3 regions of the Microlunatus soli genome follow, and region 3 is predicted to be linked to each of the others. Evidence: riboswitches for the same ligand, from Rfam matches in the RefSeq annotation. Region 3 holds a riboswitch; each other region holds the start of a gene.
What was found. A riboswitch is a leader RNA that binds a small molecule or an ion and turns the genes downstream of it on or off. The one in region 3 is predicted to bind thiamine pyrophosphate.

Region 1 (10,627 bases), 1.8 Mb from region 3:
TCGGCGGCTGCCTCGTCGGCGGCTGCCACCAGGGCACCGACCTCGTCCAGCGGCTGTTCGACGGCGGTGCGGAGCTCGTTGAAGGCGCTGGCCGCGGCCTTCTGCTCGGCTTCCTTCTTGTTGTGACCGACGCCGGGGTCGTACTGCTTGCCGTCGATCAGTACCCGGGCGGTGAAGGTCTTGGCGTGATCGGGACCGGTCTCGGTCACCACGTACTGCGGCGCCGGCAGCCCGTTCAGCGAGCACAGCTCCTGCAGACTGGTCTTCCAGTCCAGGCCGGCGCCCAGGGTGGCGACCTCGGCCATCACCGGGTCGAAGAGATGGTGCACGAAGCGGCGGGCGCTGTCGATGCCCTCGGCGACGAAGACGGCGCCGATCACGGCTTCGGTGGTGTCGGCCAGGATCGAGGACTTGTCTCGGCCACCGGTGGTCTCCTCGCCGCGTCCCAGTTTGACCAGGGAGCCGAGGTCGAGCCCACGGGCGACCTCGGCCAACGCACGGGAATTGACGACCGCGGCGCGGAGCTTGGCCAATTGGCCCTCGCTCATGTCCGGGTTGGTGCTGAACAGATGTTCGGTCACCACCAGCCCCAGCACCGAGTCGCCGAGGAACTCCAGCCGTTCGTTGGTGGGCAGACCACCCTGCTCGTAGGCGTACGAACGGTGGGTCAGGGCACGATCAAGGAGCCCGGGATCGATGGTGATCCCGAGCTCTGCCAGCACCTCGAAGGCTCCCGGGTGTTCCGGGTGCGCTGTGGAATTCGGCTGCTCTGCCAAGATCGTTTGTCCCGTACGGGAGTGGGTCAGGAAGCCAGCACCTGGCGGCGTTCGCCGCGGGGACCGTACTGACCGCAGGCCGGGCAGGCGGTGTGCGGCAGGTGCTTCTCCCGGCAAGCCGGATTGGCGCAGGTGACCAGGGTGGGAGCGGAGGTCTTCCACTGCGACCGGCGGTGCCGGGTGTTGCTGCGGGACATCCGACGCTTCGGAACGGCCACGATCTTCTCCTCGTAATCGCCACGGACACTGTCGCGTCCGCGTCACTTCACAGCCCTGCGGTCTGCTCAGGACTTCCTGGCTCTCAGGACTCTTCGCCCGGCCATGCCGCGAGACCTGACCACCGAGGATCGACCGGGGCCTGGTGACCGTGCTCCGGATCGGCGTTCAGATCAGCCCCGCACTCGGGACACAGACCCAGACAATCCGGCCGGCACAGCGGCTGGAACGGCAGGTCGAGCACAACGGAGTCGCGCAGCACCGGTTCGAGATCGATCAGATCACCATTCAGGTGCCTGATCTCTTCCTCGGTCTCGGTGTCCTCGGACTCCTTGTCGGGATAGACGTACAGCTCCTGGAAGTCCACGACCGTCTCATCGGTCAGGTCCACCAGGCACCGAACGCACTGCCCCGCCAACCGAGCATCGGCCGTGCCTGTCACCAGCACTCCCTCGACCACTGATTCGAGTCGCAGATCCAACTCGATCGGTGAGCCTTGGGGTACCCCGATCACTTCGATCCCCAGCTCCGCTGGCGCCTCCGCGGTCCGCTGGACCTGCATCATCCGCCCGGCTCCCCGGCCCAGATCGTGGGTGTCGATCACCAGATCCGAGTACGGTTCCCTCGAGCGAGCTGCCGTATCCACAAGCAGTTCCCTTCAGCGCAGCGGTCAGAACATCGTCATGACCGACGCCCAACTCTAGCCGTCCCCGGTCGGCCTGGCCAAATCACACCCGGTAACACCAGTTCCCGCGCAACTTCGGTGTTCCCGCACGCCCTCCAGCTCGCGCGGCAGCCTCAAAAGTGCGCGGGAACGGTGTCCTTGGGGCGGGGTCAGTCGAGAGTGGGTAGTTCGGTCGCGCGTTGCCGGCGGTCCTCCGCCGGCTCGGCGTTCCGGTCGGCCAGCCGCTTGCGTGCGGTCCGGACCTGGCTGCCGGTCTTGGCCAGCACCGATTCGAAGCTGGCCATCCGGGAGTCGATGAAGACGTCGACCTCACGGCGCAGCGCCTCGGCCTCGTGCTCGGCGTCGGCGATGATCTTGGCTGCGTGTTCCTCGGCGACCTTGACCTGGGAACTGTGCGCGGCCTGGTCCAGGGCGTGCTGGTTGGCGTCGGCGACGATCTGGGCTGCCTGCGCCTCGCCGTCGGCGATCTTGGCCTTCTGCTGCTCGATCACCGAGCGGGCCTCGTCGAGTTCCTTCGGCATCGTCTCGGCGATCTCGTCGATCACCTTGAGCACCTCGGACCGGTTGACCACGCAGGACGCCGACATCGGCATCGCGCGCGCAGACGCGATCAGCTCCCGCAGTTGCTCCAACCGGGCCTCGGCCGTCGGCTCCTCGGGCATCGATGAATCCTCCCGTCCCGGGTCTACCGGGCGCGCATTCGTGTGGCTACATGTTCCGCTGGACGAGCCGCCCGGTCCCCTCCCGGGTGACCGGACGACATCCCGACGCACAGCGGACAAGAATCTAGTCGCTGCGGACCGTTATACAAACTTTACGTTCTTTCCCGCCGTGGCGGGACCCGAGGAGGGCGCTGAACAACTGGCTCGTCGCGAGCACCGCGATGTGCGTGCACGGGCACGTCGCGGGAGCGAAGGCGGGCCGGGGCCCGTCGAGCGAGCGCGACGCGCCCGCGTCTGTGCAGCGTGGCGCGCAGCGGAGCGAATTGTTCAGCGGCCTCCTCCAGGTCGGGATTACCTCGTCCCGACACCCGAACGACTCAACCGTCGCCCGATGTTGCGAGCTTGGCCCGGGTCCGGGCCGCGATCGCCGGGGTGACGAACTGGTCGAAGTCACCGCCGAACCGGGCGATGTCACGGACCAGACTGGACGAGACGTACGACCACCGTGCGGCTGCCGGCAGGAACAGCGTCTCCACGCCACTCATCGCCGTGTTCATCTGGGCCATCTGCATCTCGAAGTCGAAGTCGGCGGCGACCCGGATCCCCTTCACCACGCAGTCGATCCGCTGCGCGGTGCAGTAGTCGACGAGCAGCCCGTCCAGCAGGTGCACCTCGATCTCACCGGGGATGTCTGCACACACCTCGGCGAGCAACTCGACCCGCTCCCGGGGCGTGAAGATCGCGGTCTTGCTGCTGTTGTTGCCGACCAGGACGTGCACCACGTCGAACTGTCTCGCGGTCCGCGCGATGATGTCCAGGTGACCGCGGGTCGCCGGATCGTACGATCCCGGGCAGGCCGCGCGCCGTGGCTGCGCATTGCCCGGCTGTTGTGCCTCGTCATCGGCCACCCTGCTGTCCCTTCGCTCACTCACACCCGCGCCGGCGGCGCAGGCCACCCATCATCGCTGCCAGAAATGCAGCACGGTCTCGCCGTAGTTCTTGGTCCAGACGTCGGCCGGATCCTCCGGCCAGGTCAGTTCCTCGCTCCGCGCGGACCGCTCGACGACCACCAGGGCGTCGTCGGTGATCCAGCCCTGCTCCAGCAGGGTCGCCAGCTGGCCGCTCAGCCGGGCCGAGTTCAACTCGTACGGCGGGTCGAGGAAGATCACGTCGTATTCACCCGGCGGTGGGGAGCCGATCACGTCCTCCACCCGTCCGGTCCGGACCTGGGCGCCGACGTCCAGTTCGCGGATGTTCTCGCCGATGATCCTGGCGGTCCGCCGATCGGACTCGACCATCAGCACCCGGGTCGCTCCCCTGCTGGCCGCCTCCAACCCGACGGCCCCGGACCCGGCGTACAGGTCGAGGAACGCCAACCCGGCCAACTGATCCTCCGCCCCTGACCCGGCCGTCCCGGCCCAGGAGGCGATGATCGAGAACAACGCCTCCCGGACCCGGTCACTGGTCGGTCGGGTCCGGTCACCCGGTGGGGTCGTCAGTCGACGTCCCCGCCGGCTGCCGGCAACGATCCGGCTCATCGAGCTCCGTTCCCGATCACGCTGTTGATCATGCCCGCTCCAACCATTCCGGTGACTCGATCTTGTCGACGATGTCGGCCAGTCCCGGATCCTCGATCTCGGGATCGTCGGCGATGCAGCCGTCGGCGATCTCCCGGGCCGAGGCGATCAGCTCCTGGTCACGCAGCACCCGCAACAGCCGCAGGCTCGAACGCCGACCCGACTGATCGGCGCCCAGCACGTCACCTTCCCGGCGCAGCCGTAGATCGGCCTCGGCGAGCCGGAATCCGTCCCGGGTGGCGGCCACCTCGCTGAGTCGTTCGGCGGCCTGGCTCATCGGATCACTGGAGCTGAACAGCAGGCAGACCCCGGGATGCTCACCACGGCCGATCCGACCACGCAACTGGTGCAGCTGGGAGATCCCGAACCGGTCGGCGTCACAGATCACCATCATCGAGGCGTTCGGCACGTCGACCCCGACCTCGATCACCGTGGTCGAGATCAGCACGTCGATCTCGCCGGCGGCGTAGCGGCGCATCACGTCGTCCTTCTGCTCGGCCGGCAGCCGGCCGTGCAACATCTCGACCCGGATCGAGGACAACGGGCCGCCGTCCTGGGTGAGGTCGCCGTACAGCTCCTCGACCGCGATCGCCGGGGTCTTCGGTGCCTCCTCCTGATCGTCGGGAACCACCTCGAGTCCGTCGTAACCGAGCACGTCGGAGATGCTGATCCGGGTGCACACCACGTAGGCCTGCCGGCCCTGCTTGACCTCTTCGACGATCCGTTGCCAGGCACGGTCCACCCAGGCCGGCGCGGCGATCGTGTCGACCACGACCGTGCTCACCTCGGACCGACCGGCCGGGATCTCCCGCAACACCGACGTCTCCAGGTCGCCGAAACTGGTCATCGCCACCGTGCGCGGGATCGGCGTCGCCGTCATCACCAGCAGGTGCGGCTGGCTGGTCGCCTTGGCTCCGAGCGCTGCCCGCTGTTCGACCCCGAACCGATGCTGCTCGTCGACCACCACCAGCCCGAGCTCGGCGAACTGGACCTGATCGCTGAGCAGCGCGTGGGTGCCGATCACGATCCCCGCCTCGCCGCTGGCCGCGGCCAACAACGCCTCCCGTTTCCGCGCCGCCGGCATCGAACCGGTGATCAGCACCACCTGGGTCGCATGCTCCGGCGCGTCCAGCGTGCCGGCGGTGGCCAACTCCCCCAACATCTTGGTGATCGTCTGATAGTGCTGGGTGGCCAACACCTCGGTCGGCGCCAGGAACGCGGCCTGGCCGCCGGCGTCGATCACCCCGAGCATCGCGCGCATCGCCACCACGGTCTTGCCCGACCCGACCTCGCCCTGCAACAACCGCTGCATCGGATGCGGTTGAGCGAGATCGGCGAAGATCTGGTCGGAGACCTGCCGTTGGCCGAGCGTCAGGCTGAACGGCAATGACCCGTCGAAGGCGTCCAGCAGACCGTCGGCCCGCCGTGGCCGTGGCACCGACCCGTGGCTACGGGCCAGCGCCTTGCGGCGCGCCATCGCCAGCCCGATCGCGAACGCCTCGTCGAACTTCAGCCGCTCCAGTCCGCGAGCCGCCTCCGGTTTGGTCCGCGGTTGGTGGACCGCGCGGTAGGCCTCGGTCAGCTCGAGCACACCGGCCCGGTCCCGGACCGACGCCGGCAACGGGTCGTCGGCCCCCTCGAAGAACTCCAGCGCGAGGTTGGCCGACTCGGCGATGTTCCAGGTCCGCAGCTTGGCCGTCGCCGGATAGATCCCGATCAGGTCGGCCCGGGAGACCTCGGCCATCGCCTCGTTGGCCTTCGAACCACCGACCACCCGGCCGTGTTCGTCCAGCATCACGAAGTCCGGGTGGGACAGCTGGAGTTGATCATGAAAGACACCGACCTTGCCGGCGAAGATGCCGCGGGTGCCCTGGTGCAGTTGCTTCTCCCAGTAGTCGATCAGCTTGGGCTGGCCGAAGAAGGTCAGATTGAGCCGGCCGTGCCGCCCGTTGGTGATCCAGGCCTCCAATCGGCCACGCGCGCCACGGCCCCGCTGGCCGCCTTGCATCGCATGCGCCTGGGTGCGGGCCACCTCGGCCAGCACCGCGACCTCCTCGCCGGGCTGCAGATCGGCCAGATCGCTCAGTTCGGTGCCGGCCATGTAGCGCCGCGGTACGTGCTGCAACAGATCGCCGACCGTGCGGATGTCGAGCTTGTCGAAGGCCTTGGCGGTCTTGTCCCCCACCACGGCGGCGATCTTGGCGTGCAGGCGCTGATAGGCCTCGGTACGCCAGCGGGTGACAGTCGAGCTCACGGACGCCAGCCTAACCAGAGGCTCCGACGCGCCCCGGTACGGCGGTCCGGCACGGCCGGGTCCGACGGCCCCGCCCGGCCGAGGTAATGTCGACGCAGAGATGGCCGGGGTGCCCGAACGGATCGGGCTGAGATCACACCCGCCGAACCTGATCCGGATCATGCCGGCGAAAGGGAGCCAGAGCGATGTCTGCTGTGCCCAGTTCTTCTGACGCACCCCGCACCCCAGCGGTCACCACCACCTCAAGCCTCGATGTCACCGATGCCGCGGCAGCGGCCGGTCACGTCGTCGAGCAACTCCGCGCGCGGCGGCCGCTGGTCCAGTGCATCACCAACTACGTCTCGATGGACCTGGCCGCCAACCTGTTGAACGCGGCCGGCGCGTCGCCGGCGATGGTGCATCATCCGCAGGAGGCCGGCGAGTTCGCCGGCCTCGCCGATGCCGTGGTCGCCAACATCGGCACCCCGTCGCCGGACTGGGCCGACGGCATTGTTGCCGCGACCACCGTCGCGGTCGAGCGCGGTGTTCCCTGGGTGCTGGACCCGGTCGCCGTCGGCGCCACCTCCTATCGCCGCGACCTCGCCGGCCGGCTGCTCACCAACCGGCCGACGGTGATCCGCGGCAACGCGGGCGAGGTGCTGGCCCTGGCCGGTGTCGCCGGTGCCAGTCGTGGCGTCGACAGCGCCGCCGACAGCAGTGCGGTCGGCGACCAGGCCGCAGCGCTGGCCGCCGAAGCAGGTTGTGTGGTCGCGGTCACCGGTGCACGCGACCTGGTCACCGACGGTCGGCGGCAGCTGACCATCGACGGCGGCGATCGGCGGGCACCGATGATCACCGCCCTGGGCTGTTCGGCTACGGCGCTGGTCGCCGCCTGTTGCGCTGTCGGTGAGGACCGGCTGGCGGCGACCGCGGCGGCTCTGGCGATGATCACCGTGGCCATCGAACGAGCCGGCCGGGACGCCGCCGGTCCCGGTTCACTGCGCTGGCGGCTGCTGGACGAGTTGGCCGACCTGTCGGCCGATCAGGTCGGCAGCAGGATCGAGGAGTCGCATCGGGACGATCAGTCATGATCACGACCCACGAGCAGGTGCGGAGCAACCTCGGTGTCTACCTGGTCACCGCCGAACCGAGCACCGATCGGACCGTCGAGTTGATCATGGCCGCGGTGGCCGGCGGCGTGCGCGTCGTGCAGCTGCGGGACAAGATCAACAGCACCGACCATCGGATCCGGATGCTGCGACAGATCGTTCACCGGCTGGCCGGATCCGCCGTCACCCTGGTCGTCAACGACGACCTCGACGCAGCCGCTGCCGTGCCAGGAGTCGGCATCCACGTCGGGCCGGATGATCTTCATCCGGCCGTCGCCCGGAGCCGGCTCGGCGTCGACGTGTGCATCGGTTGGTCGATCCACGATCTTGATCAACTGCGCGACGACCAGGCCTTAGCCGCCGTCGACTATGTCGCGGCCAGCCCGGTCTGGCCGACCCCGACCAAGATCGACACCAGCACACCGTTCGGCCTGCAGGGTGTTCGCCGTCTGCGGGACCGGCTGCCGGCAGAGCTGCCGCTGGTCGGGATCGGCGGCATCGATCTCGGCAATGCCGCAGAGGTGATCGGCGCGGGCGCGGACGGCGTCGCCGTGGTCTCCGCGATCTGTGCCGCCGACGATCCCCGGCGAGCCGCACAGGACCTGGTGGCCGAGGTCGACCAGTCCAAAGAGGGCAGGTCATGACGACGCCGATCATGCTCAGTGTGGCCGGCTCCGATCCGTCCGGCGGCGCAGGCATCCAGGCCGATCTGAAGACCGCGACCGCACTGGGCGTCTACGGGGCCGCGGTGCTCACCTCATTGACCGCTCAGAACACGCACGGCGTGACCGGGATCCATCCGGTGCCGGCCGATTTCGTCGCCGATCAGCTGACTGCGGTGCTGGAGGACCTCGCGGTCGGCGCGATCAAGATCGGCATGTTGGCCACCCCGGAGATCGCCGCAGCGGTGGCCGACGTGCTGCGGACCCGGCCCCGTCCGGCGATCGTGCTGGACCCGGTGATGGTCGCCACCTCCGGTGACCGGCTGGTGACCCCGGAGGTGACGGAGGTGATCAAGGAGGCGTTGCTGCCGCTCTGTACCGTGATCACGCCGAATCTCCCGGAAACCGCTGCCCTGTTGGGAAACCTGGCTCCGCACAGCCCGGACGAGATGGAGGCTGCGGCCGTCGCGCTGCGTGACCTCGGGTGCGCAGCGTTGATCAAGGGCGGACATCTCCAGCCCGAGAGCCCCGAGCCTGTCGACGGCAAGCCATCAGTCCGTAGACCGGATCAGGATGCTATGAGTGTTGACGTGTTGGCCGATGACTCGGGAATCACGCACTATTCCGCGCCGCGGATCGACACCACCAACACCCACGGCACCGGCTGCACGCTGTCCTCGGCGATCGCCTCGGGCCTGGCCCGCGGAGCGGACCTGCGCACGGCGGTCGGAGCCGCGAAGGACTATCTCACCGGCGCCCTGCGGGCCGGTGCCCAGCTCGGCATCGGGTCCGGCAACGGACCGGTCGACCACCTCTGGAGGAATCGATGAGCCTGACACAGCAGACCTCGGCACCGACCGGAAGCCCGACGGGCGGATTCTCCGAGGACGCCTGGCAATCGGTCGGCGCCTGGTTCACCGCGATCACCTCCCATCCGTTCCTCACCGCGTTGGCGGACGGATCACTGCCAGAGCAGGTGTTCTGCCGTTATCTGATCGACGATGCGCACTATCTCAACGGCTATTCGGCGGCCCTGGCGACGCTGTCCGCGCGGTCCGATGATCTGGACGGCCGGGTGATGCTGGCCCGATCGGCGGCGTCGGCGATCGAGGCCGAACGGTCCTTGCACCGCGGCTATCTGCTCCCCCGCGGAATCGACCCGGACGCCGCCGGTGCTCCCGAACCGTCGCCGACCTGCGTCGGCTATGTCGAGGGCCTGAGATCCGCGGCGGCGCTCCAGCCGTTGGGCGTCGGGATGGCCGCCGTGCTGCCGTGCTTCCGGGTGTATGCCGAGGTCGGCTGCTGGATCGTGAACAAGACCGACCTCGCCGGTCCGGCCGTCCGAACCTCCGAGCGGGTGGACGAGCGATCGGATGATCATCCCTACCGAGACTGGATCGGCGCCTACAGCGACCCCGCCTTCGCCGAGGCCGTCCGCGCAGCGGAGGCCTACACCGATCTGCTCGCGGACCGGGCCGGACCGACCGTACGCGAGGCCATGGCTGACGCCTATCGGCGGGCGACCCGCTGGGAGTGGATGTTCTGGAACGCCGCGTGGGTCGGTGAGAGCTGGCCGACGCCGGGGACGGTGGCTCAGCCTCGATCCGCTGCAGAGATCAACTCCCGCTGACGCATCAGGTAGGCGCCGAATTCGGTCACCACCGGACGGTCGTCACCGACCCGGGTCATCAGATACAGGCCGCGCCGCAGCGGTGACTCCAACGGCAGAAAGGTCACGTCCCGCTGCTCGGCGCTCTCCCGTGCCAGCCGGGGGATCAGAGCGATCGCGAGCCCGCTGGCGACCAGGTCGAGTTGGCTGGGATAGGCGCTGATCCGGTAGCGGATCTCCGGTTCCCGCCCGGCCTGACGCAACACGTCGGTGACGGTCTGGTATGCGCCGCTGCCCGGCGGGCAGACCACCCACGGCAGATCGAGGTCGGCAGCCTCGGTGATGGTCCTCGGACGGTCCGGCAGATCTGCCGGGACAGCCAGGTCGATGGGCTCGTCCAAGATCAACTGCGCGGTCAGCGAGGACAGCTGGGGGAAGGTGTTGCTGGTCCAGGCCTCGACGATCGCGACGTCGAGCTGGCGGGTGGCCAACAGTTCGACGAATTCCAGCGCCTCACCGTCCATGATCACCGGTTCGACCTTCGGATGCTCGGCCACCAGCCGCGCGGTCGCCGGTCCCAGCAGCGTCCGCAGCGCCGACATCACACCACCGATCCGAAGTCGTCCGCCGATGTCACCGGACAACCGGCTGAGCTCCTCGTCGGCCTGCCGGAACTGCCGATCCACCGCCCGCGCGTGCCGGGCCATCAGACTGCCCGCCGCAGTCAGTCGGATGCCGCGGCCGGACGGCTCGACCAGCGTCTGCCCGAGCTCGCGCTCGAGCTTGCGGAGTTGCTGGCTGACCGCCGAGCCGCTGATGCCGAGTTCCTCCGACGCCTCGCGCACCGATCCGTGTGTCGCCACGGCTTCGAAGATCCGTACTCTGTCCCAATGCATTATTGCTCAGCCCTGCTTCGCAGTATTGGTTAGAATTTCTCGCTAGATCTTATCGGTCATCTCCGTCACCATGGGACGAGTGGGAGACGCGAAGGAGATCGAGGGCAGGGTGACCAACGACCGACCGGCCGCCGGAATCGGACCGGCCGGTCCTTCCGTCGCGGGGCCACAGGCTCCGCGTCCGGACGACCACTCTCCGATG
Region 2 (10,627 bases), 3.0 Mb from region 3:
CCGACACCGGTTGGATCGACACCCTGTATCGGATCGAGATCCCGACCGGCCCGACGATCAACCCGGACGGAACGATCGCCGTGTACGTCCGGCAACGATCGGACCGGACCTCGGACAGCATCACCGGTCGACTGCACGCGGTCGGCCCGGAGCTCGCCGACCGCCCGATCACCGACGGCCCGTACGACTCCGCACCGGTCTGCTCGCCGGACGGCAGCACGATCGCCTTCCTGCGAAAGATCGACGACGTGCCACAGCTGTGTACGGTCGCGGTCACCGGCGGCGAGGTCAGCGTGCTGACCGATCGTGCCCTCGGGGCCGGACCACCGGTCTGGACGCCGGACGGTTCCATGATCGTCTTCGTCGCACAGACCCGGGCCGAAGCTGACGTCGAGACGGGTGATGACGGGGCTGGTGCCGGCGAGACTGGTAGCGGCGGGGCTGGTGTTGGCGAGGCGGAATCGGCGCCGATCGTCGCCGACGACCTGCTGTTCAAGGCCGACGGCATCGGTCGCTTCGGCACCAGGCGCCAGCATCTGCATGCTGTCGAGCTCGACTCCCGCACCGTCCGGCAGTTGACGGCGGGGGACTGGCACGCCGGACAGCCCGCGGTGTCGCCGAGCGGGACCATGATCGCCTTCACAGCCCGGCTCGACGCCGGGTCCGATCGCGCAATGACCTCCTCGGCCTACCGCATCCCCGTCAGCGGCGGCGTACCGACCCGGATCGGCACCAGTCGGCATGTCAGCGGACCGCTGCTCTGGCTCGAGGACAACAGCGGTGTCGTCGCGGTCGGACGACAGGACGCCGAGATCGGTAACGCGCGACTGTTGACCCTCCGGCTGGACGGCGCTCCGGACCGCGACCTCACCGGCCACCTCGACCGCAACATCATGCCCGGCGGTTCGGCTGCCTATCCGGGCGCGCCCCCGGCTCTCACCAGCACCGGCGAGATCGCCTTCTGCATCAGGGATCGGGGCTGGACCCACCTGTATCGGATGCCGGTCGGGGGAGGACGCGCGCAGCCGGTCGTCGCCGGTGATCAACAGCGCGTCGACGCAGTCGCGGTCGCCGCGGCTGCGCCGGTCGCAGCGGTGATCATCACCGACGACGCGTCCTACGGCGAGGTGGCCTTCGTCCGGCTGGACGAGCCGTCGCTGCGGATCGCGACGAGCATCAGTGCCGATCTGCTGGACGACCGCCGACCCCTGGCCCAGCAGCAGCGGGAGTTCATGATCAGTGACGGTCGTCGGGTGCACGGCTGGTTGTTGCGTGCCCCGAACACCAACGGACCGGCCCCGTTGTTGCTCGACGTCCACGGCGGCCCGCACAACGCCTGGACGGGGGTCGCGGACGCGACCCATCTCTACCAGCAGGAACTGGCCCGACGCGGCTGGAATGTGTTGACCCTCAACCCGCGCGGCTCGGACGGCTACGGTGAGGACTTTCTGCGTGCCGTTGTCGGTGGCTGGGGTGTCGCCGACCAGGCCGACTTCCTGGAGCCGATCGACCGATTGATCAGCGAAGGACTGGTCGACGAGGACCGGGTCGCGATCACCGGCTACAGCTACGGCGGCTTCACCAGTTGTCATCTGACGGCCCACACCGATCGGTTCGCCGCGGCCGTCGCCGGCGGGCTGGTCTGCGACCTGAACGCCCAGCTCGGGGCCTCCGATCTCGGCGTCGAACTGACGCGCGCGTTCGGACGGACCGACCCGGTCACCGAGCAGCACGATCTGGCGGCGGGATCACCGATCACCGCTGTCGGTCAGGTCAGCACGCCGACGCTGGTGTTGCACGGCGAACAAGATCACCGTTGCCCGGTCAATCAGGGTGAGCGTTGGTTCGGTGCGCTCCGGTTGCAGCAGGTCCCCACCCGGCTGGTGGTCTACCCCGGTGCCGCCCACGGCTTCTTGATCAACGGTCGGCCGTCGCATCGGGTCGACTACGGGCGGCGGTTGTTGGACTGGTTGGATCGCTATGTCCCGACCCTTCCGTGACGGCTCGACGGCTGCTCCGATGATCACCGGGCGACCAGCCGACCTCGCCGACGGTGTGCGCGCCGCCCAACGGACGGCCGGCCTGGCTGCACAGCGGTCCGGCGTCCGGATCTCGTTACTGCGCAGCAAATCCGAGGCAGCGGCGTTGGTCGGATTGCTGGCTCGGATCTGGGGTGTGCCCGATGATCACGCACCGGTCGACCCGTCCATCGTCGCCGCGATGATGCACGGTCAGGGCTATGTCAGCGGCGCCTATGCCGGATCAGAACTGGTCGCCGGCAGCATCGGCTTCGTCACCGGTGACGGCCTGGACACCCTGCATTCCCACGTCACCGGCGTCCTCGGCGGTCGAGCCGGGGCCGGCGTCGGCACCGCGATCAAACACCACCAGCGAGCCTGGGCCGTCGAGCACGGCCTGACGTCGATCACCTGGACCTTCGACCCGCTGATCGCCCGCAACGCCCGATTCAACCTGCACCGGCTCGGTGCCCGACTGGAGGAATACCTGGTCGACTTCTACGGGCCGATGAACGACGACCGCAACCGGGGTCAACCGTCCGATCGGGCCTTCACCCGTTGGGATCTCGACGATGCCGGCACCCCGCCGACGTCGTCCGCTGCCTGCGGAAGGACTGATGCCAGCACCGTGCTGGACATCGTTCGAGGTGGTCCGACGATCGACGATCGGGCTCTGGCGACGGCTCTGCGACACGACGTCGGCCTGGTGGAGTTGATCATCCCGGCCGACATCGAAGCGGTCCGATCCCGTGCACCCGAGCTGGCGATGAGCTGGCGAATCGCGTTGCGCGACACTCTCCGGCCACTGCTCGCCGCGGGTTGGCGGGTCGCCGCCTTCCTGGCGTCCTCCCGGACCGATGCCGTCGACCCGGACAACGACGTCGGGTGCTACCGACTGATCCGCACCACCTCCACCGACAACGACTCGACAACGACTGCCGACAAGGACTGATGCTGCGATGAAGATCGACGAGTTGCTGCTGCACACCGTCTCGATGCCGTTGGTGGCACCGTTCACCACCTCGTTCGGCACCCAGACCGAACGCATCGCCGTCATCCTCGAACTGCGAGCCCGCGATGATCATGGCGATCCGGTCACCGGCTGGGGTGAGTGCGTCGCGATGGCCGAGCCGCTCTACTCCAGCGAGTACGCCGCCGGCGCCCGCCGGGTGATCGGCGACTTCCTGCTGCCGATCCTGGCAGCCGCCGAACACCTGACCGCAGAGACCGTCGACCATCTGCTCAAGCCGATCGTCGGACACCGGATGGCCAAGGCCGCGGTGGAGATGGCCGTCCTTGATGCTCAACTGCGCAGTCGTGACCTCCGGTTCGCCGACTACCTGGGAGCGGTCCGCGACTCCGTACCGTCCGGGGTCAGCATCGGCATCCAGCCGAGCATTGATCAACTCCTGGATACCGTCCAGGGCTATCTCGATCAGGGCTACGTGCGGATCAAGCTGAAGATCGAACCCGGGCGCGACATCGCGCCAGTCCGCGCGGTCCGGGAGCGGTTCGGCGATGACCTGCTGCTCCAGGTCGATGCCAACGCGGCCTACACCTTGGTCGACGCCCCGCTGTTGCGACGGCTGGACGACTTCAACCTGCTGCTGATCGAACAGCCACTCGGCGAGGAGGATCTCCGCCAGCACGCCGAGCTGGCCCGGCAGATGCGGACGCCGATGTGTCTGGACGAATCGATCGTCTCCGCCGAGGCCGCCGCCGACGCGATCACCCTCGGTGCGGCTGCCGTGATCAACATCAAGCCCGGCAGAGTCGGTGGCTACCTGGAAGCCCGCAAGATCCACGACCTGGCCCGCGCCCACGGCATCGCGGTCTGGTGCGGCGGCATGATCGAGACCGGCATCGGTCGGGCAGCCAACGCCGCTCTGGCTGCGCTGCCCGGTTTCACCCTGCCCGGCGACATCTCCGCCTCCGACCGCTTCTACCGCACCGACATCACCGAGCCGATCACGATCGACAACGGCTCCGTCACGGTACCGACCGGCCCGGGCCTGTGCTCGGAGCCGATCCGCGACGCGTTGGCCGAGTTCACCGTCGACTCCACCCGTATCCCGATCGACCGGTAGGCACAGCAGCCTCGTGCGATGACCGTCGGCGAGATCGGCCGAAGACGGACAGATTGTCGTCGGAGTTCTGTGACGACGCACCGGACGGCACCGACCGTGCCCTCCAACGGCTTGCGGGCAGGTTACGCGAGTGCGACAGGTGTCGATCCGGCTGTAGCGTCCGACCGTGCACAACGACGATGCCATCCTCTCGGACTCAACACGAGTGCTTGACCTCCGAGCCACTCTGCCGAGGGCAGACCGACCCGACGACGCGGTCGATGACCTGTGCTTCACCCCGGAGATGGTTGCCGGGGTGGGCCAGCGGCATCGGCTGGGGAACTGACCCAGGTGGGCGTCAGGGCCAGCAACGCGGGAGTTGTCGGGTCACTGATCATGAGCACACCGCTCCGACGCTCGATCGTCTCCGGCAGCGGGATCCGTGGTCAGCCCCAGCCGATAACGTGTCCAAGGTGAGCATGGAATCGTCTTCGCTGGCATTCGTTCTGCTGGTCGGACCACAGGCGTCCGGTAAGAGCACGATCGCGCGCGCACTCGCGGCGGAGTTGCGTCGCGAAGGCGAGCGGGTGGCTCTGGTCGAGCTTGATCAGATTGCCGAGATGGCTCGTCCGACCCTTCCGAGCTGGGACACCGCGTCCCGCATCTTTGCGATGGTCGCTGGGGAGTGGGCTCGTGATGACCTGACGTGCGTCATTGCCGAGGGGATATCGAGTCAGGATGAGGTGTCGATCTTGCTCGAGCAGGTACCTGAGGCCGCCGCGATGATCACTGTGGCCATGACGACTCCGCTCGAGGCCGCGCTGCCACGGGCACAGGCAGACCCGTCCCGCAGTACGTCTCCGTCTCGCGATCGCTACTGGCTTGCCGAGCGTTATCAGGAATGGTCGCTGGAGAAGGACCGGATCGGAGCTGATGTGCTCCTCGACGCGAGTGCGATGCCGCTGGATCAGAGCGTGCGCAAGCTCATCGCGGACATCCGGTCTGCTCGCGCATCTCACGGGTGATTGCACGGCGCTCGTCACCCGACGGACTCACCAATCGCCGGCTACGCGCGTCGGGCGGGGTCCGACGTTCTGCAGGAACGGCCCTGCGCGGGAGGTCTGCCCGTGTCCGTTCACCTGCCAGCCTCCACGGCGGACGCAGCGCCTAAACTCCGGTGCCGGCGACCGTCATGATCAACTTTGTGCGGCCGCCACTTCCTTCCTCGATCTCGACAACCGCGGGCGAGCGACCGCGGCGGACGGGTGCGGAATAGGCTCTGGTCGTGAAGTTCGTGATGGTGCCCGGCGGTTGGCAGGGCGGCTGGGTCTTCGACACGGTGGCGGCCGAACTCCGCGGCAACGGTCACCAGGTGGAGGCGCTGACGTTGGCCGGCCTGGGGACCGAGGGGCCGGCAGAGGTCGGCAGTCCTCCTAACCTCGACACCCATATCGATCAGGTGGCCGAGGTCATCGAAGCAGGGGGCGACTCACCACTGGCCCTGTGTGGACACAGCTACGGCGGGATGGTGATCGCCGGAGTGGCCGACCGGCTCGGGGATCGTCTCGATCAGTTGATCTTCATCGATGCCTACGTTCCCGACGACGGCGATTCCTGCTGGTCGTTGACCAGTGACGATTTTCGCGCGCAGTTCATCGCCGGCTCAGCAGCGGACGGCCGGTGGGTCGCGGTGCCCGACGGGCTCGACCCACGGGCCAGGCCGCACCCGCTCGCCTCGTTCGTCCAGACGGTCCGGCTGGCCGGTGATGCGGGACCGCTGCCGAACAGGACCTTCATCAGCGGTGGCGCGTGGCCGGGGAGCCCGTTCGTCTCCTTGGCCGAACGATTACGTCACGATCCCGGATGGCGAGTCCTGGAGATCCCGGTCGGGCACAACATCGCACGGCGGGATCCACACCGCCTTGCCGGTGCGCTGCACGACCTGGCTTCGGCCGATCACGGGCGGTGAGTCCGCGTACCTGATACCAGGTCCAGAAAATCCGCGAGCCTTCGGACCGTCGGGAGGCTAGGGTGGCCGCGATGGTCGAATTTCGGATACCGGCCGCGGAGTTCCTGTCCGCTGCAGTCATCGTCATCTGCTTCGTCATCGCCGTGGTCATGATCAACATGCAGGCGATGGGCAGAGCCCGGACGTTCGGCGTTCTGGGTGTCGCGCTGCTGTTCGCGAGCATGATCATCGCCGCCCTGAACGGATCCCTCGGCAGTGCCTACGGGACGGGTTCGCTGGTGTACGGCGTCGGTGCCGTGCTGGTCGCCGCAACCGCCGCTGGCGGGTTGATCCTGCTCGCCCTGGCCGTGATCCGAGCCGACAAGGCGAGGACGAGGACAGGTGATCGCTGATGACTCCCGGTCCGATCGTCGCCGGCGTCCTCGTGGTCATCGGGCTGCTGCTGGCCCTCTGGCTGTTCATCGGCCGGGCCGACGGGCGGGGCCGGGTGACCGGAAGCATCGGCTCGGTGCTGCTGGCCCTCGGTGTGTTCAGCCGGTTGGCCTACCAGAGCTTGGCCGAGCGGCTGCTCGGGACCGCCGACGACAGCGTCATCGTGTCGATCCTGGCCGGTGAGATCGCCGCCGGCGCGTTGCTGACCGGCGTCGGCCTGATCCTGCTCGCGCGAGCGGTCGTCATCGCTGGCTGGCCGCCGAAGGTTTCCAGACGCAAGGACGCACCGGTCCGCAGCACGTCCTAGTGTGGTGAGTCGTTGATCCGGCACCCTATTCGAACGCCCGAAGCGGCGATCTGCTGCGTTGTCGTCGGCTGACATGCCCCAGCATGCGCACCTGCTCCGCCTCTGCAGCTCACCATTTCAGCCTCCGACTCCTCGCACGACCTTCGGACGCGGGATACCAGTCGGTGCTGTTAGGTTGATCATGAGCACGGGAGCCCGCCACAGGAGGGGCTGAGAGGGAGCATTCGACTCCGACCGTTGAACCTGATCTGGATGATGCCAGCGAAGGAAGCGAACTTGGCTCGGGCACGGTGCCCGGTCCACCGTGCCGACGACCGGTGAGGTGGACGGATGACCGAGATCATTGACGACCCGATGCGATTCGGGGTCGGCGCCCGGGTGACGGCGGCGGTGATGACCGACCGGTACGCCGACGTCATCAGCAAGGCCTTGCAGACAACGGATCCGGGCGGACTCGTGGTGCAGATCGGTGATGTCAGCAGCTACGTCGGTGGCAGCGAGCCGGAGTTGCTGCGCTACCTGACCGACCTGGCCGCGGCGATCGCATCGACCGGCGAGCACGCGTCGCTCACCATCCAGCTGTCCCGCGGCTGCCCGGGCGAGGTGGTCTGCGACCTTCCCGGTGGCGCCGGACCGCGTCCGGTCGACGTACCGGAGGGCAGGCAGACCGGACTGTACGCCGCGGCCGAGTGGTCGCTGTATCCCTTGGCCGACGAGGTCCGGGCCGGGACCGTGCCGGACCACATGCGCGACATCTACGCCGCGATCGACCTGGCCAAGGAGAACGGGACGTTTCGGGGATCGGAGCACTTCGTGACCCGGTTGGAGGGCGATCTCGGCGCAGTGCTGGCGACGGCCGTCGCGGGCTGGGTGCTGGTCGGCAGCAGCGTGCAGCACGTGACCAGTCATCTCACGGTCTCGGTGAACAGCCCGTCCCATCGGTGACCTGAGCCCCGGTGATCGTCATCCCGTCGGCGTCCGGCGGGCGGATCTGGCAGTGTGTCGACATGGGTGAACTGCAACGCATCCTCGATCGGTCCTGCACCAGCGGACACGTTCCGGGAGCAGGCGCCCTGGTGGCGCGTGATGGCGAGATCGAGATCGCCTTTGCCGGCGAGCAGACGGTCGGCGGCCCGTTGATGTCGGAGGACACCATCGTCCGGATCGCGTCGATCACCAAGCCGATCGTCGCAGCAGCGACGATGGTGCTGATCGAACGGGGTCTGGTCGGACTCGACGACCCGATCGATCGGTGGCTCGACGAGCTCGCCGAGCCGGTGGTGCTGCGTACCCTGGACGGCCCGGTGGACGACGTGGTGCCCGCCGAGCGGCAGGTCACCGTCCGTGACCTGCTCACCTTCTCCGGCGGCCTCGGGCTGCCACAACGCTTCGATCTGCCGATCGCTCAGCTGCTCTTCGAACGGATCAGCGAGGGGCCGCCGCAGCCGCAGCAGCACCCGGCGCCGGACGAATGGTTACAGCGGGTGGCCACCGTTCCGCTGCTGCACCAGCCGGGGCAGGGATGGACCTACAACACCGGTGCCGAGCTGTTGGGCGTGCTGCTCGGGCGAGCGGCCGGCGGCACGCTGTTCGACGTCCTGACCGACACCGTGCTCGGACCGGTCGGGATGGCGGACACGGCGTTCTTCTGCACCGACGTCGAACGGATCGCCTCGCTCTACCAGCACACCGACGACGGGCTGGAGTTGATCGATCCGCCCGACGGGCAGTGGGCGGCCGAACCGCCGTTTCTCAGCGGTGGCGGTGGCCTGCTGTCGACCGTCCGCGACTGGTACGCCTTCGGCGCGATGTTGCTGGCCGGCGGTGAGCACGACGGACATCAGGTGCTCACCGAGGACTCGGTACGGCAGATGACGTCGGCCCACGTCGATGGCGGGCCGAAGCATCTCTTCCTGGACGGTCAGGGCTGGGGCTTCGGCGGCGGGGTCGACCTGCGGACCACCCATCCGTGGAACGTCCCGGGTCGCTATGGCTGGGTCGGTGGCACCGGGACCGCCGGCTACCTGATCCCGTCCACCGGGACCGTCGTTGTCTGGATGTGCCAGGTCCAACTCGGCGGCCCCGACGACACCCGCTCGATGGCCGACGTGCTGACCTACGCCGCGCGCTGACCGGGCCGTGCCCGCGCCGGCGGCTTCGTGGCCCGGTCGGCAGCCTCGTTCAGCGCAGCCAACTCGTCGGCATCGAGCCGCAGGCGCATCGCGGAGGCAGATTCGGCGGCCTGGGCCGGCTTCGAGGCACCCGGCACGCAGACCACGGTGTCGCCGTAGTTGGTGATCACCCCAGGCCAGCGCGACCTGCCCCGGACGGACGCCGTGCGCGTCGGCGATCGCGGTCAGTTCCTTGATCAACGGCTCCGACCGGCGCACCATCCGGTCACCGCCGATCATGGTCCGCCGGATCAGCGGCAGCGCCCGCAGCGCCGCCGGGTCGGCATGGAACCGGCCGGTCAGGATGCCCTGCCGCAACGGTGCGTAGCCGATCAACGTGATCCCCAGACGACGCGCCGTGGCGAGCACGCCGTTGGTCTCGATGTCTCGATGCAGCAGGTTGATCTGCACCTGGTTGCTGGCCACCACCAGTCCGTGCGAACGGGCCCTGGCCTGGGCGCGCTCCAACTGGCGGGCGTTGAAGTTGCTGACACCGATGGCAGCGATCCGGCCGGAGCCGACCAACGCGGCCATCGCGTCGATCTGCGCGTCGACGCCGGAGAAGCTGACCGGAAAATGGATCTGATGCAGGTCGAGCGGATATCCCTGCAGGGCGTCCAGCCGGCCGCCGATGGTCCGGCCGATGCTCGCCGCGGTCCGCCCGACCGGAGTCCACTTGCTGGCGATCCGAACGCTCCCGGACCGGACACCCAGCTCGGTCAGTGCCGTGCTGAGCGCGCGCTCGGACTGCCCCCTGCCGTACATCTCGGCGGTGTCGAACCAGTCGACACCGTTGTCCAGGGCGGTGCGGACGATCTCGGTCGCGGTCTGCTGCGGAATCACCGGGAACACCTGCTCCATCACGCCACGGCCGCCCATCTGCATGCAGCCCAACCCGATCGCGGAGACCTCGATCCCGGTCCGGCCGAGCTGTCGCCTGCTCTCCATGATGGTTCTCTCCTGTCGGCGAATGAGACAGTGATGTCTTATTCAGAAGCATAGTCGTCTCCGTCCAGCGTTAGGGTGTGGCCATGAGGACGACACCGGAGCCCGCCGTCCGCAGTGGTGTTCGGGCGGCGATCCTGAACACTGCGGCCGCCGTGATCGCCGAACGGGGCGACGCGGCCAGCATGGCCGAGATCGCTGCCACCGCCGGCGTCGGCCGGGCGACCCTCTATCGCTACTTCCCCAGCCGGGAGCAGTTGCTGCAGGGCATGACGGTGGCCGCGATGGAAGAGCTGGCCGGCAATATCGCCGCGGCCGAACTCGAGACCGTCGACGTACCCGAAGCACTGGCCCGGCTGAGCCGCGCGTTCCTGGCGGCAGCCACCCGGTATGCCGCCCTGGTCCACCTGCGGGACCGGCATCTGACCAAGCCGGCCGAGCTGGAGGAACGCATTGCCCGACCGGTACTCGACGTCCTCCGCAGGGGCATCGCCGACGGTTCGCTGCGTTCCGATGTGCCGCTGGAGTTGCAGTTCACGGTGCTGACCGGGCTGTACGAGAAGGTGATGCGCCTGGTGCTCAGCGGCGAGTTGCAGGCCGAACGGGCCAGCAGCCTGGTTACCAGCGTCTTCCTGGACGGCGCCGGTGTCAGCAGTGTGGGACGCGAGTTCGGTCCGACAGCCGGGAACCGTTAGATTCCTGGCTATGTTCGCCAAGGT
Region 3 (10,627 bases):
CCTGGAGGACATCTCCGCGCCGCGCTGTTTCGAGATCGAGGCCCGGCTGCGCGAACAGCTGGACATCCCGGTCTTCCACGATGATCAACACGGCACCGCGATCTGCGTGCTGGCGGCGTTGATCAACGCCCTCCGGGTGGTGGAGAAGCAGATCGAGTCGGTGCGGATCGTGATGTCCGGGGCGGGAGCCGCCGGGACCGCGATCATCAAGCTGCTGCTGGCCGCCGGCGCCACCAATCTGGTGGTCGCCGACGTCGACGGAGTGGTCCGCACCGATCGGCCGGGGATCTCCGGACAGCTGGAATGGATCGCCGAACACACCAACAAGCTGGACTTCGGCGGCACCCTGAAGGAAGCCGTCGCGGGCGCCGACGTGTTCATCGGTGTCTCGGCCCCCGGAGTGCTGACCGGCGACGACGTGGCGACCATGGCGGACAACTCGATCGTCTTCGCCCTGGCCAATCCCGATCCCGAGGTCGACCCGGCCGAGGCCAGCCAGCATGCCGCCGTGGTGGCGACCGGCAGGTCGGACTTTCCCAACCAGATCAACAATGTGCTGGCCTTCCCCGGTGTGTTCCGCGGGTTACTGGATGCGCAGTCCGCCGAGGTCACCACGCCGATGCTGGTGGCTGCGGCGCATGCCTTGGCCGGTGTGGTGACCGACGAGGAACTGAATGCCGCCTACATCACGCCGAGCGTGTTCCACTCCGATGTCCACACCGCTGTCGCCGCCGCTGTCCGTACGGCCGCCGGCGGTCCGGCCGAGCTGCCGAAGGACACCGAGGTCGAGTAGCGCGTGAGCGGCAGCACAGGATCGGGTACCGGGCCGAGGGCGGGCTCGCTGTTGGTCGCGAGCGTGCAGCTCGGCGACGGCGTGTTCAACCAGTCGGTCGTGTTGATCTTGGACTCCGACGCCGACGGGGCGCTCGGGGTGATCTTGAACGAGATCTCCCAGACCCCGTTGGACGCCGTCCTCCCGGACTGGGTGAATGCCGTCTCGGGGCCGCAGTATCTCTTCCACGGTGGGCCGGTCTCGCCCAACGGCGCGATCTGTCTGGCCAGTGTGGCCGACCCGTCCGAGGAACCTCCCGGCTGGCGACGGATGTTCTCCGGGGTCGGCCTGCTGCATCTGGACACACCGATCGAGATCGTCCGCGGCGCCTACCGCGATCTGCGGATCTTCGCCGGCTATGCCGGCTGGTCACCGGGCCAGTTGGAGGGCGAGATCGCCGAAGGGATGTGGCACATCGTGCCCGCCACCTACGCCGACGTGTTCTCCTCCCGGCCGTTGGACCTGTGGCGCGACGTGCTCCGCCGGCAGGGTGACGAACTGGCCTACTTCTCCACCTGGACAGAGGATCCGGAGCTCAACTGAGCCACGGACCCGGCAGTCAGCTCTCGAACCGGTAGCCCATGCCGGGCTCGGTGATCAGATGGCGCGGATGCGACGGGTCGTCCTCCAGTTTGCGTCGCAGTTGAGCGGAGTAGACCCGCAGATAGTTGGTCTCGGTGCGGTAGCCCGGTCCCCAGACCTCGCCGAGCAATTGCTGCGGTGACACCAGCTTGCCGCGGTTGCGGACCAGCACCTCCAACAGGTGCCATTCGGTCGGCGTCAAGCGGACATCGGCACCGTTGCGGCTCACCTTCTTGCGCGCCAGGTCGATCCGCAACGCACCGGACTCGACGACGGCTTCGTCGCTGTCGTCGGCGGGTTGGGCACGTCGTACCATCGCCCGCAGTCGGGCCAACAGTTCGTCCATCCCGAACGGTTTGGTGACGTAGTCGTCGGCGCCGGCATCCAACGCGGCGACCTTCTCCTCCGAATCGTGCCGGGCCGACAACACGATGATCGGCACCCGGGACCAGCCGCGGATCCCTTCGATCACCTCGATACCGTCCAGATCCGGCAGCCCGAGATCGAGCACCACGACATCCAGCCGGTGCTTGGCCGCGGCATCCAGCGCGCCGGCACCGTCGGCGGAGGTGATCACCTCCCAGTGCCGTGCCCGCAGATTGATCGACAACGCCTTGACCAGGGCGGGCTCGTCGTCGACGAGCAGCACCGTCGGCAGGCCCGGTGCCGTCATCGCAACCCCTCCAGGGTCTCGCTCGGCGCAGGTGATGCTGCAGCACCCGTTGCGGTCGGCACCGAGATCACCATCGTCAGTCCACCGCCCGGGGTGTCCTCCGCGGTCAGCCGACCGCCGACCGCCTCGGAGAAGCCGCGGGCGACCGCCAGCCCGAGCCCCAGTCCACCGGCTCGCCGACGATCGCCGACCTGCTGGAAGGAGTCGAACATCCGTTCCTTGGCATCGTCGGAGACTCCGGGACCATGATCGACGACGCGGATCTCGATCATCGGCCGGTCGCCGGTCGTCGGGTCCAGGCGGGCCGTGATCGTGATCACCGTGTCGTCCGGGGTGTGCCGGACGGCGTTCTCCACGATATTGCCCAGCGCGCGCTCCAGCAGACCCGGATCGGTGATGATCAAGGGCAGTGTCTCGTCCACCTCGACCCGGACCCGGGTGGCCGGCACCGACGCCAGCGCCGGCCACACCACCTCGTCGACACTGATCTGCTGGGACCGCGGCCGGGCCGTCCCGGACTGCAACCTGGACATGTCCAGCAGGTTATCCACCAGCCGCTCCAGCTGGACGGTCGACTGCTGGACCATCTGCAGCAGTTGATCATGGTCCTCGGGACTGAAGTCGACGTCGCGCTGCTGCAGACTGGTGACGCTGGCCTTGATCGAGGCCAGCGGCGTACGAAGATCATGGGAGACCGCGGCCAGCAGGGTGCGGCGCATCGCATCGCCGGCTTCCAACCGGCCGGCCTCCTCGGCCCGCTGCCGCAGCCGCTCCCGTTCCAGGACCACCGTCGCCTGCGCGGCGAACGCCTCCAGCACCCGCCGCGAACCGCCGTCCAGATCGGGCCCGCGGAGCACCAGGCCGAGGGTCGGGGTGACCCGGATCTCGATGTCGTCCTGGGCCGGGCGGTCGACTCCGGCCGGTGAGCCGGTGGGGTCTGCGGCCGGGGACGCGGTCTGTTGCACCGATCGCCACGCGCTGCGGGGATCATCCCGCTCGACCAGGCTGACCGATGTCATCTTGAAGGTGGTCCGCAGCTGCTCGAGGATCGCTGCGACGGTGTCCTCGCCGCGGACCACACTGCCGGCGAGGATGGACAGGATCTCGGCGTCCCGGCCCGCCCGCCGCGCCTGGTTGCTCCGCCGGGCCGCGATGTCGACCACCGACGCCACCGCCGCGCCGACGACAACGGTGATCAACAGAGCCAAGGCGTTGCCCGGGCTGGCGATGGTGATGGTGTGCAGCGGAGGAGTGCGGAACCAGTTCAGCAGCAGCGATCCCCAGACCGCTGCCACGATCGCCGGCCAGAGCCCACCCAACAGCGCGACCCCGACGGTGACCGCGATGGTCAGGACCGCTTCGGTGGTCAGTCCGATGCTGGTGATCGCCAGTGACTCGGCGGCGACCAGAGCCGCGGGCACGATGATGGCAGCGATCCAGCCGGCGACCCGGCGCCGCAGCCCGAGCAGATCCTTGCGTCGCGGCAGGCTCCCACGGCGTGCTCGATCATGGGTGACCACGTGCACGTCGATCGCCTCGCCGGCCCCGGTCACGACGGCGTTGCTGACGCTGCCCACGAAGAGGGACTGCCAAGGCCGTTTGCTGCTGGCGCCGATCACGATCAGCGTCGCGTTGGCGCCGCGGGCGAAGTCGGTGATCGCCTCGGCGATGTTGTCGCCGACGATCCGGTGGAACGAGCCGCCCAGCCGTTCGGTGAGCGCGCGTTGGGCCTCCAGGTTGCCGGCCTGGCCGGGCAGCAGCCCATCGCTGCGGCCGACGTGGACGGCGATCAATTCGCCGCCGACGCCGCGCTGGGCGATCCGGGCGCCGCGGCGCAGCAGCGTCTCGCCTTCCGGGCCGCCGGCCAGCGCGACGATCACCCGCTCGCGGGCCGGCCAGGGCTGATCGATGCCGTGCTGGGCGCGATACTGGGCCAGTCCGGCGTCGACCCGATCGGCCACCCAGAGCAGGGCGAGTTCGCGCAGCGCGCCGAGGTTGCCGACCCGGAAGAAGTGCGACAGCGCCGCGTCGACCTTGTCGGCGTGATAGACGTTGCCGTGCGCCAGCCGCCTGCGCAGCGCCTCGGGGGACATGTCGACCAATTCGATCTGGTCTGCCGCCCGGACCACCTCGTCGGGGATGGTCTCCTGCTGACGGATCCCGGTGATCTCGGCAACGACGTCGTTCAGCGACTCCAGATGCTGCACGTTCACCGTGGAGATGACGTCGATCCCGGCGGCCAGCAACCGGTCGACCTGTTGCCAGCGTTTGGTCGGACCGGCCGGGTCACCGATGACGGTGTGCGCGAGCTCGTCGACCAGCACCACCTCGGGCCGGCGCCGGAGCACGGCCTCGACATCCAACTCGAAGTGCGTCGTACCCCGATGCTCGACCCGGCACCGGTCAGTGACCTCCAGGCCGTCCAGCAACTCGGCGGTGTGCGGTCGGCCATGGGTCTCCACCAACGCGACCACGACGTCACTGCCGCGGTCCCGGCGGCGGCGGCCCTCCGACAACATCGCAAAGGTCTTGCCGACACCCGGTGCGGCACCCAGGTAAACCCGAAGCACACCGCGACTCATACCTTCATTCTCTCCACATTCTCCCCAAACCCCGGAGTTGTCAGGACGTCGTTGCGTTATACCCAACTACGTTCTGACAACTGTGAGGGCCGATACCCTCAGTAGCAACATGCGTACCTGGCGGATCACCGACAGCGAGGGAGTACGGCGATGAGTACAGCCGAGAACACGGGCGGGTCGGCCACCGCCGGCGGCAAGAACCTGTCGGTCCTGATCAAGGTGCGCCGGGCGATGCCCAATCTGCGACCCGCCGAGCAACGCGTCGCCCAGGCCGTACTGGACGATCCGGCAGGAGTCTCGGAGAGTTCGATCACCACAGTGGCCAAACGCTGTGAGACCTCCGAGACCACAGTGCTCCGGTTCTGCCGGGCGATCGGTCTGGCCGGCTATCCGGAGCTGCGGATCGCGTTGGCTCGGGCGGCCCAGTGGGAGGAGACCGACCAGGAGGGTGGCGCCCCGTCGACCGGCCGGATCAGCTCGACCGACTCGCTGGCCGACGTCGTCAACAAGACCGCGTACGCCGACGCGCGGGCAATCACCGACACCGCCCGCGCGCTGGACCTGGCGGTGCTGGAACAGGCCGTCGACGCGTTGGCCGGTGCCCGCCGGATCGACATCTTCGGCACCGGTGCCAGCGCCCTGGTGGCTCAGGATCTGCACTACAAGCTGCATCGGATCGGTCGGGTGTCGTTCACCTGGGCCGACCCGCACCTGGCGCTCACCGCCGCTGCCGTGTTGAGCTCCGACGACGTCGCGATCGGCTTCTCCAACACCGGCACCACCTTCGACACCATCGATGCGCTTCGGATGGCGCGGCGGCACGGCGCCACCACGATCGCGGTCACCAACTTCGACCGGTCACCGATCAGCAAGGTCTCCGATCTGGTGCTGGTCACGGCGGCGCACGAGGCAACCTTCCGGTCCGGCGCGATGTCCAGTCGGATCGCTCAACTGGCGCTGGTGGACTGCGTCTTCGCCGGTGTCGCGCAGCGTTCCTACGACCAGTCGATCGAGGCGCTGGACGCGACCGCCGCCGCCGTCGAGAGCCGCCACGACGCACGCCGCAGCGGCTGATCCGGGGCTGACCTGGGGCCCGAACTTGGGCTGCGGGGTGTCCGGCGGCGTCGGATCGGCTTTAATGGTGTGGTGAGAACTGACCAGGACGCCACGATTCGTGCACATCATCTACACAGGGGTGCGGTCGTGACCCGGAGGGCGGTGCGGTGACCCAGGCGATCGGGACCGAACGCCCCAATCCGGCGTCGGCTGCGTTGGACGAGATGTCGCCGGCGCAGATCGTGGCGACCATGAACGCCGCCGATTTTGCGGTCCCGGAGGCGATTCGTGCCGCTCAGGAATCGATCGCGGCCGCGATCGCCGCGGCCGAACCGTTGTTCGCCGACGGCGGCCGACTGATCTACGTCGGTGCCGGGACCTCCGGCCGGCTCGGCGTCCTGGACGCCGCCGAATGCCCGCCGACCTTTCACACCGATCCGTCCCGGGTGGTCGGGCTGATCGCCGGCGGCCCGACCGCGTTGGTGGATGCGGTGGAGGGCGCCGAGGACGACACCGAGCAAGGGGCCGCCGATCTGGCGGCACTGGACGTCGGTGGGCACGACGTCGTGGTCGGGATCGCGGCCAGCGGACGGACCCCGTACGTGATCGGTGCGCTGATCGAGGCCAAGGGCCGCGGTGCACTGACCGTCGCCGTGTCCTGCAACGTCGGCGCCGAGTTGTCCCGGCATGCGGCGCATCCGATCGAGCTGGACACCGGTCCCGAGGTGCTCACCGGGTCGACCCGACTCAAGGCCGGCACCGCTCAGAAGCAGGTGCTGAACATGATCTCGACCGCGTTGATGGTCCGCTCCGGCCGCACCTACGGCAACCTGATGGTCGATGTGCACGCCACCAACGCCAAGCTGCGGGTCCGGGCGACCCGGCTGGTCGCGACCATCGCCGAGGTCGACGAGCCGACCGCGCTCGGCGTGCTGGAAGGCTGCGATTTCGAGGTCAAAACGGCCGTGGTGATGCTGCGCCGCGGCGACGACGTGGCGGCGGCTCGAGATCGGCTGTCGGCCGCATCCGGACGGCTGGCCGTGGCGATCGACCTGCCGAGCTCGCGACACCCCGCACTGAGCTGAGCGCTGCCCGGCACAGATCGAGCGGCAAAGGATCAGACGGCGGCGGTACGCGCCTTGCGCCGGGCCCGCCAGATCGCCTGGCCGATGATCAGCGCGAGCAGCGCCAGCGAGATGTAGCCGGAGTAGCGAGCGATCACCTCCACCACGTCGACGGCGCGCTGGCCGAGCCGGTGGCCGAGGTAGACATACAGCGAGCACATCACCGCCGACCCGAGCAGATCGACCGCCAGGAAGGTCCGCAGCCGCATCCCGGCCATCCCGACGGTGGCATAGATCACCGCGGCGGGGAGCGGCACGATGTAGACGATCAGGATCGCCGGGATGCCGAACCGGCGGGCCAGTCGCTCGGCCCGGTCGGCGTTCTTGGCAGCCCACTTGGAGCGGCCGGCGACGACGTCGATCAGCCCGCGTCCCCAGAGCTTGCCGGCCCACCAGAACAGCGGATCCCACTTCATGCTGCTGATGATGCCGAGCACCAGCGCCACCGGCCACCAGTCGGCCCGGCCGACCGCAGCCAGCGCACCGCTGGTCACCAGGCCCGAACGGGAGCCGGTGATCGCGACCAGCAGCAACACGTTGTGTGCGATCAGGATCGGTCGCAGCGGGATCATGATCAGTCCGATGATGCCGCTCAGCGAGAAACCCGCCCAACACAGGATGTCGGAGCGTCCCGGTTTGCCCTTCCACGGCATCCGCGAGTCGTCCCACCATTCCTTCGGCGCCGGCTCTGCGGTGTCGTTCGGCCGATCGCCGGCTCCGCCTTCGTCGGCGACACCGTCTTGCAGGGGCCCGTCCTGCTGGGGCGTGTCCTGCTGTTCGGCGTCGGCCGATGCCGTCGTCTCGGCCGGGTGTTCGGGTGCTGACACGCCCGCAACCGTACCTGCTGTCGGGGGAGGGAAGGATCCACCGTGGGACGGATATATCCGTCCGATCGGGGGCAGTGGTAGTTTCGGAGGTCTGTACAAGTTCACCGACAGGGGAGCGCGACAGCGCTGAGAGTGCGGGCAACCGCAGACCCTCGGACCTGATCTGGGTAATGCCAGCGAAGGGAGTCCTAGATGACTACCGCGACCACCCGTCCGACCACCGACCGTCCGTTCGGTCGGTGGCGGACCAGTGACATCCTGATCACCGCCGCCATCGGCGTCGTGTTCGGGGTGATCTTCATCGCCTGGACGGCGTTGTATTCCGCGACCGGACCGCTGTTCACCGCGTTCCCACCGGCTCAGGCCCTGCTGTACGGGGTCTGGCTGGTGCCCGGCGTCCTGGCGCCGTTCATCACCCGCAAGGCCGGCGCCGGTGTGCTGGCTGAGCTGATCGCCGCCGTGGTCGAACTGATCGCCGGCCTGGGCGGCGGCACCCTGGTGCTCTACGGTCTGGCCCAAGGCGTCGCCGCCGAACTCGGTTACCTGATCTTCCGCTACCGGATGTGGCGCAAGATCAATCCCTTCATCGCCGGCGCCACGGCCGCCCTGGCGCCGGCCGTCCTGGACACCGCGCTGTACTACCCGACCTGGGCAGCGGGCTGGAAGATCAGCTACGGAATCGCTGCGATCATCTCCACCTCGATCATCGGTGGTCTACTCACCCTGGTGCTGTATGCGACGCTGCGGTCGTCGGGTGCGCTGCCGGCCCGCCGTTCCTGAAGGCGGCGTCACACATGGCTGCTGGTCCTCCTCCGAGCCGGGTCCGCCTGCAGGGTTTCGGCTTCCGCCATCTGATCCGTCCCGACTGGGCGGTCCGCGGCATCGATCTGCGGATCGAGCCAGGGGAGCGAGTGTTGCTGCTCGGGCCGTCGGGTGCGGGCAAGTCGACGCTGCTGCACGCGATCGCCGGCCTGCTCGACTCCGAGACCGGTGACGTCGAAGGCAGCATCACCGTCGACGGCGCCGCACCGACGCCCGCCTCGGGCGGCCACGGTCTGTCCCGCACCGGCATCGTCTTCCAGGACCCCGACAGCCAGCTGGTGATGAATCGCTGCGGGGACGAGGTCGCGTTCGGGCTGGAGAACGCCGGCGTCCCCCGCGAGCAGATCTGGCCGCGGGTCCGTCGAGCCCTGGCGGCGGTGGGATTCCGCTATCCGCTGGATCGGCCGACCCGGGCGCTCTCCGGCGGCGAACGGCAACGACTGGTGCTGGCCGGCGTGCTCGCGCTCGACCCCGGGTTGTTGCTGCTCGACGAGCCGACCGCCAATCTGGACCCGGACGGTGCGGAGCAGGTGATCGACGCGATCGCCGCCGTCACCGCCGACCGGTCGGCGACCATGATCATGATCGAGCATCGGATCACCCCGGTCCTTGCGCTGGTCGATCGGGTGGTCGTGATCGATCCCGCACACGGTGTGATCGCCGACGGGGATCCCCAGCGCGTGTTGGCCGAGCAGCATGATCGACTCGCCGCCAACGGCGTCTGGGTCGATGATCGACTTCCCTGGTCGGCCGACCGTGCCGCGGCGAGGTCCGGGGTCGAACTGCTTCGCGTCGAGGCGCCGCAGCGACGCTACGCCGCCGACGGTCCGCTGTTGCCCGGCCCGGTCGAGCTCAGCATCACGGCCGGTTCGGTGACCGGCATCATCGGCCCGAACGGGGTCGGCAAGTCGACGCTGGCCGGCATGCTGTCGGGTCTGGCGGCACCACAACTCGGCGTGGTCGCACCGAGTGCCGAGCTGGTGTCCGGGATGCGCCCGCGGACGGCCGCCCGGCCGATCCGTCGCTGGCCGTCGGAGCAACTCGCCGCTCGGATCGGCACGGTCTTCCAGAACCCCGAGCACCAGTTCCTCACCGGCCGGGTGGCCGACGAGGTTGCCCTCGGGCCGCGACACAGCCGACGGGCCTACGCCGAGCGGGCCGACGAGCTACTGGAACGGCTCGGCCTGGCGGGCCTGGCCGATGCCAACCCGTTCACCCTCTCCGGCGGCGAGAAGCGCCGGCTCTCGGTGGCCACGGCGCTGGCCGGCAGGCCGCGGGTGGTGATCTTGGACGAGCCGACCTTCGGGCAGGATCGTCGGACCTGGATCGAACTGGCTCGGTTGTTCTCCGAGCTCGCCGACGACGGCATCGCCCTGGTGTGTGTGTCGCACGACCGACTGCTCATCCGGGCGTTGCCCGATCAGATCATCGCCCTGACCCGTCCCGAGGACGATCGAGCCGCGGCGGTCCCGGAGGTGGCCCGATGACGTTCGGAGCCGTCGCCGCCGGGCGGCGCACGGTGCTGCAGACGCTCAATCCGCTGGTCAGCGTGTTGGTGATCGCGATCGTCGCCGTAGCGATGATCGTCACCCTGTCGCCGTGGGCGTCGGTGATCATGATCATCGCCGAACTGCCCCTGCTGCTGTTGGCCCGGCTGTCGCCCCGGGAGTGGGCGATGCGGGCCTGGCCGTTGGCCGGCGCATTGGCCGGGATCATCGTCGCCAACCTGCTGTTCACCGACCTCAGATCCGGTGTGACGCTGATCCAAACCGGGCCGATCTGGATCACCTCCGATGGACTGGCCGCGGCAGCAGCGGTCGCGCTGCGGCTGCTGGCGCTGGCGATTCCGGGGGTGGTGCTGTTCGCCCGGATCGACCCGACCGATCTCGCCGACGCCCTGGTGACCCAATGGCGGGCAAAGCCGCGGATTGCGGTCGGCTCGCTGGCCGCGCTGCGGATGGCGCCGTTGGTGCTCGGCGATCTTCGGCAGTCCCGCGCCGCCCGCCGGACCCGTGGTCTGATCGGCCGCAATCCGTTGCAGGCGGTCGGTCTGTTCGTCGGCTCGCTGTCCGCGGTTCTGGTCGCCGCCGTCCGCCGGGCGACCAGGCTGTCGGCCGCGATGGACTCCC

Region 1: linked by a shared signal. The riboswitch ahead of thiM (hydroxyethylthiazole kinase) and the one ahead of BLU38_RS25325 (ECF transporter S component) in region 3 are both predicted to bind thiamine pyrophosphate.
Region 2: linked by a shared signal. The riboswitch ahead of BLU38_RS08160 (YkoF family thiamine/hydroxymethylpyrimidine-binding protein) and the one ahead of BLU38_RS25325 (ECF transporter S component) in region 3 are both predicted to bind thiamine pyrophosphate.

What each region holds. Positions count from the first base shown of each region.
Region 1 is NZ_LT629772.1:606,067-616,693, forward strand. Features, by position in the region: gene rnc (ribonuclease III) at 1-776, opposite strand, end outside; gene rpmF (50S ribosomal protein L32) at 803-994, opposite strand; gene BLU38_RS02880 (YceD family protein) at 1,078-1,638, opposite strand; gene BLU38_RS02885 (hypothetical protein) at 1,827-2,339, opposite strand; gene coaD (pantetheine-phosphate adenylyltransferase) at 2,717-3,247, opposite strand; gene rsmD (16S rRNA (guanine(966)-N(2))-methyltransferase RsmD) at 3,299-3,877, opposite strand; gene BLU38_RS02900 (ATP-dependent DNA helicase RecG) at 3,906-6,188, opposite strand; TPP riboswitch at 6,266-6,363, shown strand; gene thiM (hydroxyethylthiazole kinase) at 6,356-7,240, shown strand; gene thiE (thiamine phosphate synthase) at 7,237-7,902, shown strand; gene thiD (bifunctional hydroxymethylpyrimidine kinase/phosphomethylpyrimidine kinase) at 7,899-8,750, shown strand; gene BLU38_RS02920 (TenA family protein) at 8,747-9,550, shown strand; gene BLU38_RS02925 (LysR family transcriptional regulator) at 9,514-10,425, opposite strand; gene BLU38_RS02930 (DMT family transporter) at 10,505-10,627, shown strand, end outside.
Region 2 is NZ_LT629772.1:1,745,821-1,756,447, reverse strand. Features, by position in the region: gene BLU38_RS08195 (S9 family peptidase) at 1-2,000, shown strand, start outside; gene BLU38_RS08190 (GNAT family N-acetyltransferase) at 1,981-2,970, shown strand; gene menC (o-succinylbenzoate synthase) at 2,978-4,105, shown strand; gene BLU38_RS08180 (AAA family ATPase) at 4,564-5,109, shown strand; gene BLU38_RS08175 (alpha/beta fold hydrolase) at 5,370-6,053, shown strand; gene BLU38_RS08170 (hypothetical protein) at 6,125-6,445, shown strand; gene BLU38_RS08165 (hypothetical protein) at 6,445-6,792, shown strand; TPP riboswitch at 6,970-7,079, shown strand; gene BLU38_RS08160 (YkoF family thiamine/hydroxymethylpyrimidine-binding protein) at 7,123-7,737, shown strand; gene BLU38_RS08155 (serine hydrolase domain-containing protein) at 7,800-8,924, shown strand; gene BLU38_RS31360 (hypothetical protein) at 8,909-9,094, opposite strand; partial or broken gene BLU38_RS32300 (aldo/keto reductase) at 9,156-9,824, opposite strand; gene BLU38_RS08145 (TetR/AcrR family transcriptional regulator) at 9,995-10,603, shown strand; gene BLU38_RS08140 (pyruvate carboxylase) at 10,614-10,627, shown strand, end outside.
Region 3 is NZ_LT629772.1:5,520,824-5,531,450, forward strand. Features, by position in the region: gene BLU38_RS25290 (NAD-dependent malic enzyme) at 1-793, shown strand, start outside; gene BLU38_RS25295 (YqgE/AlgH family protein) at 797-1,375, shown strand; gene BLU38_RS25300 (response regulator) at 1,392-2,087, opposite strand; gene BLU38_RS25305 (ATP-binding protein) at 2,084-4,669, opposite strand; gene BLU38_RS25310 (MurR/RpiR family transcriptional regulator) at 4,820-5,743, shown strand; gene murQ (N-acetylmuramic acid 6-phosphate etherase) at 5,893-6,810, shown strand; gene BLU38_RS25320 (DedA family protein) at 6,843-7,676, opposite strand; TPP riboswitch at 7,776-7,878, shown strand; gene BLU38_RS25325 (ECF transporter S component) at 7,869-8,456, shown strand; gene BLU38_RS25330 (ABC transporter ATP-binding protein) at 8,471-9,985, shown strand; gene BLU38_RS25335 (energy-coupling factor transporter transmembrane component T family protein) at 9,982-10,627, shown strand, end outside.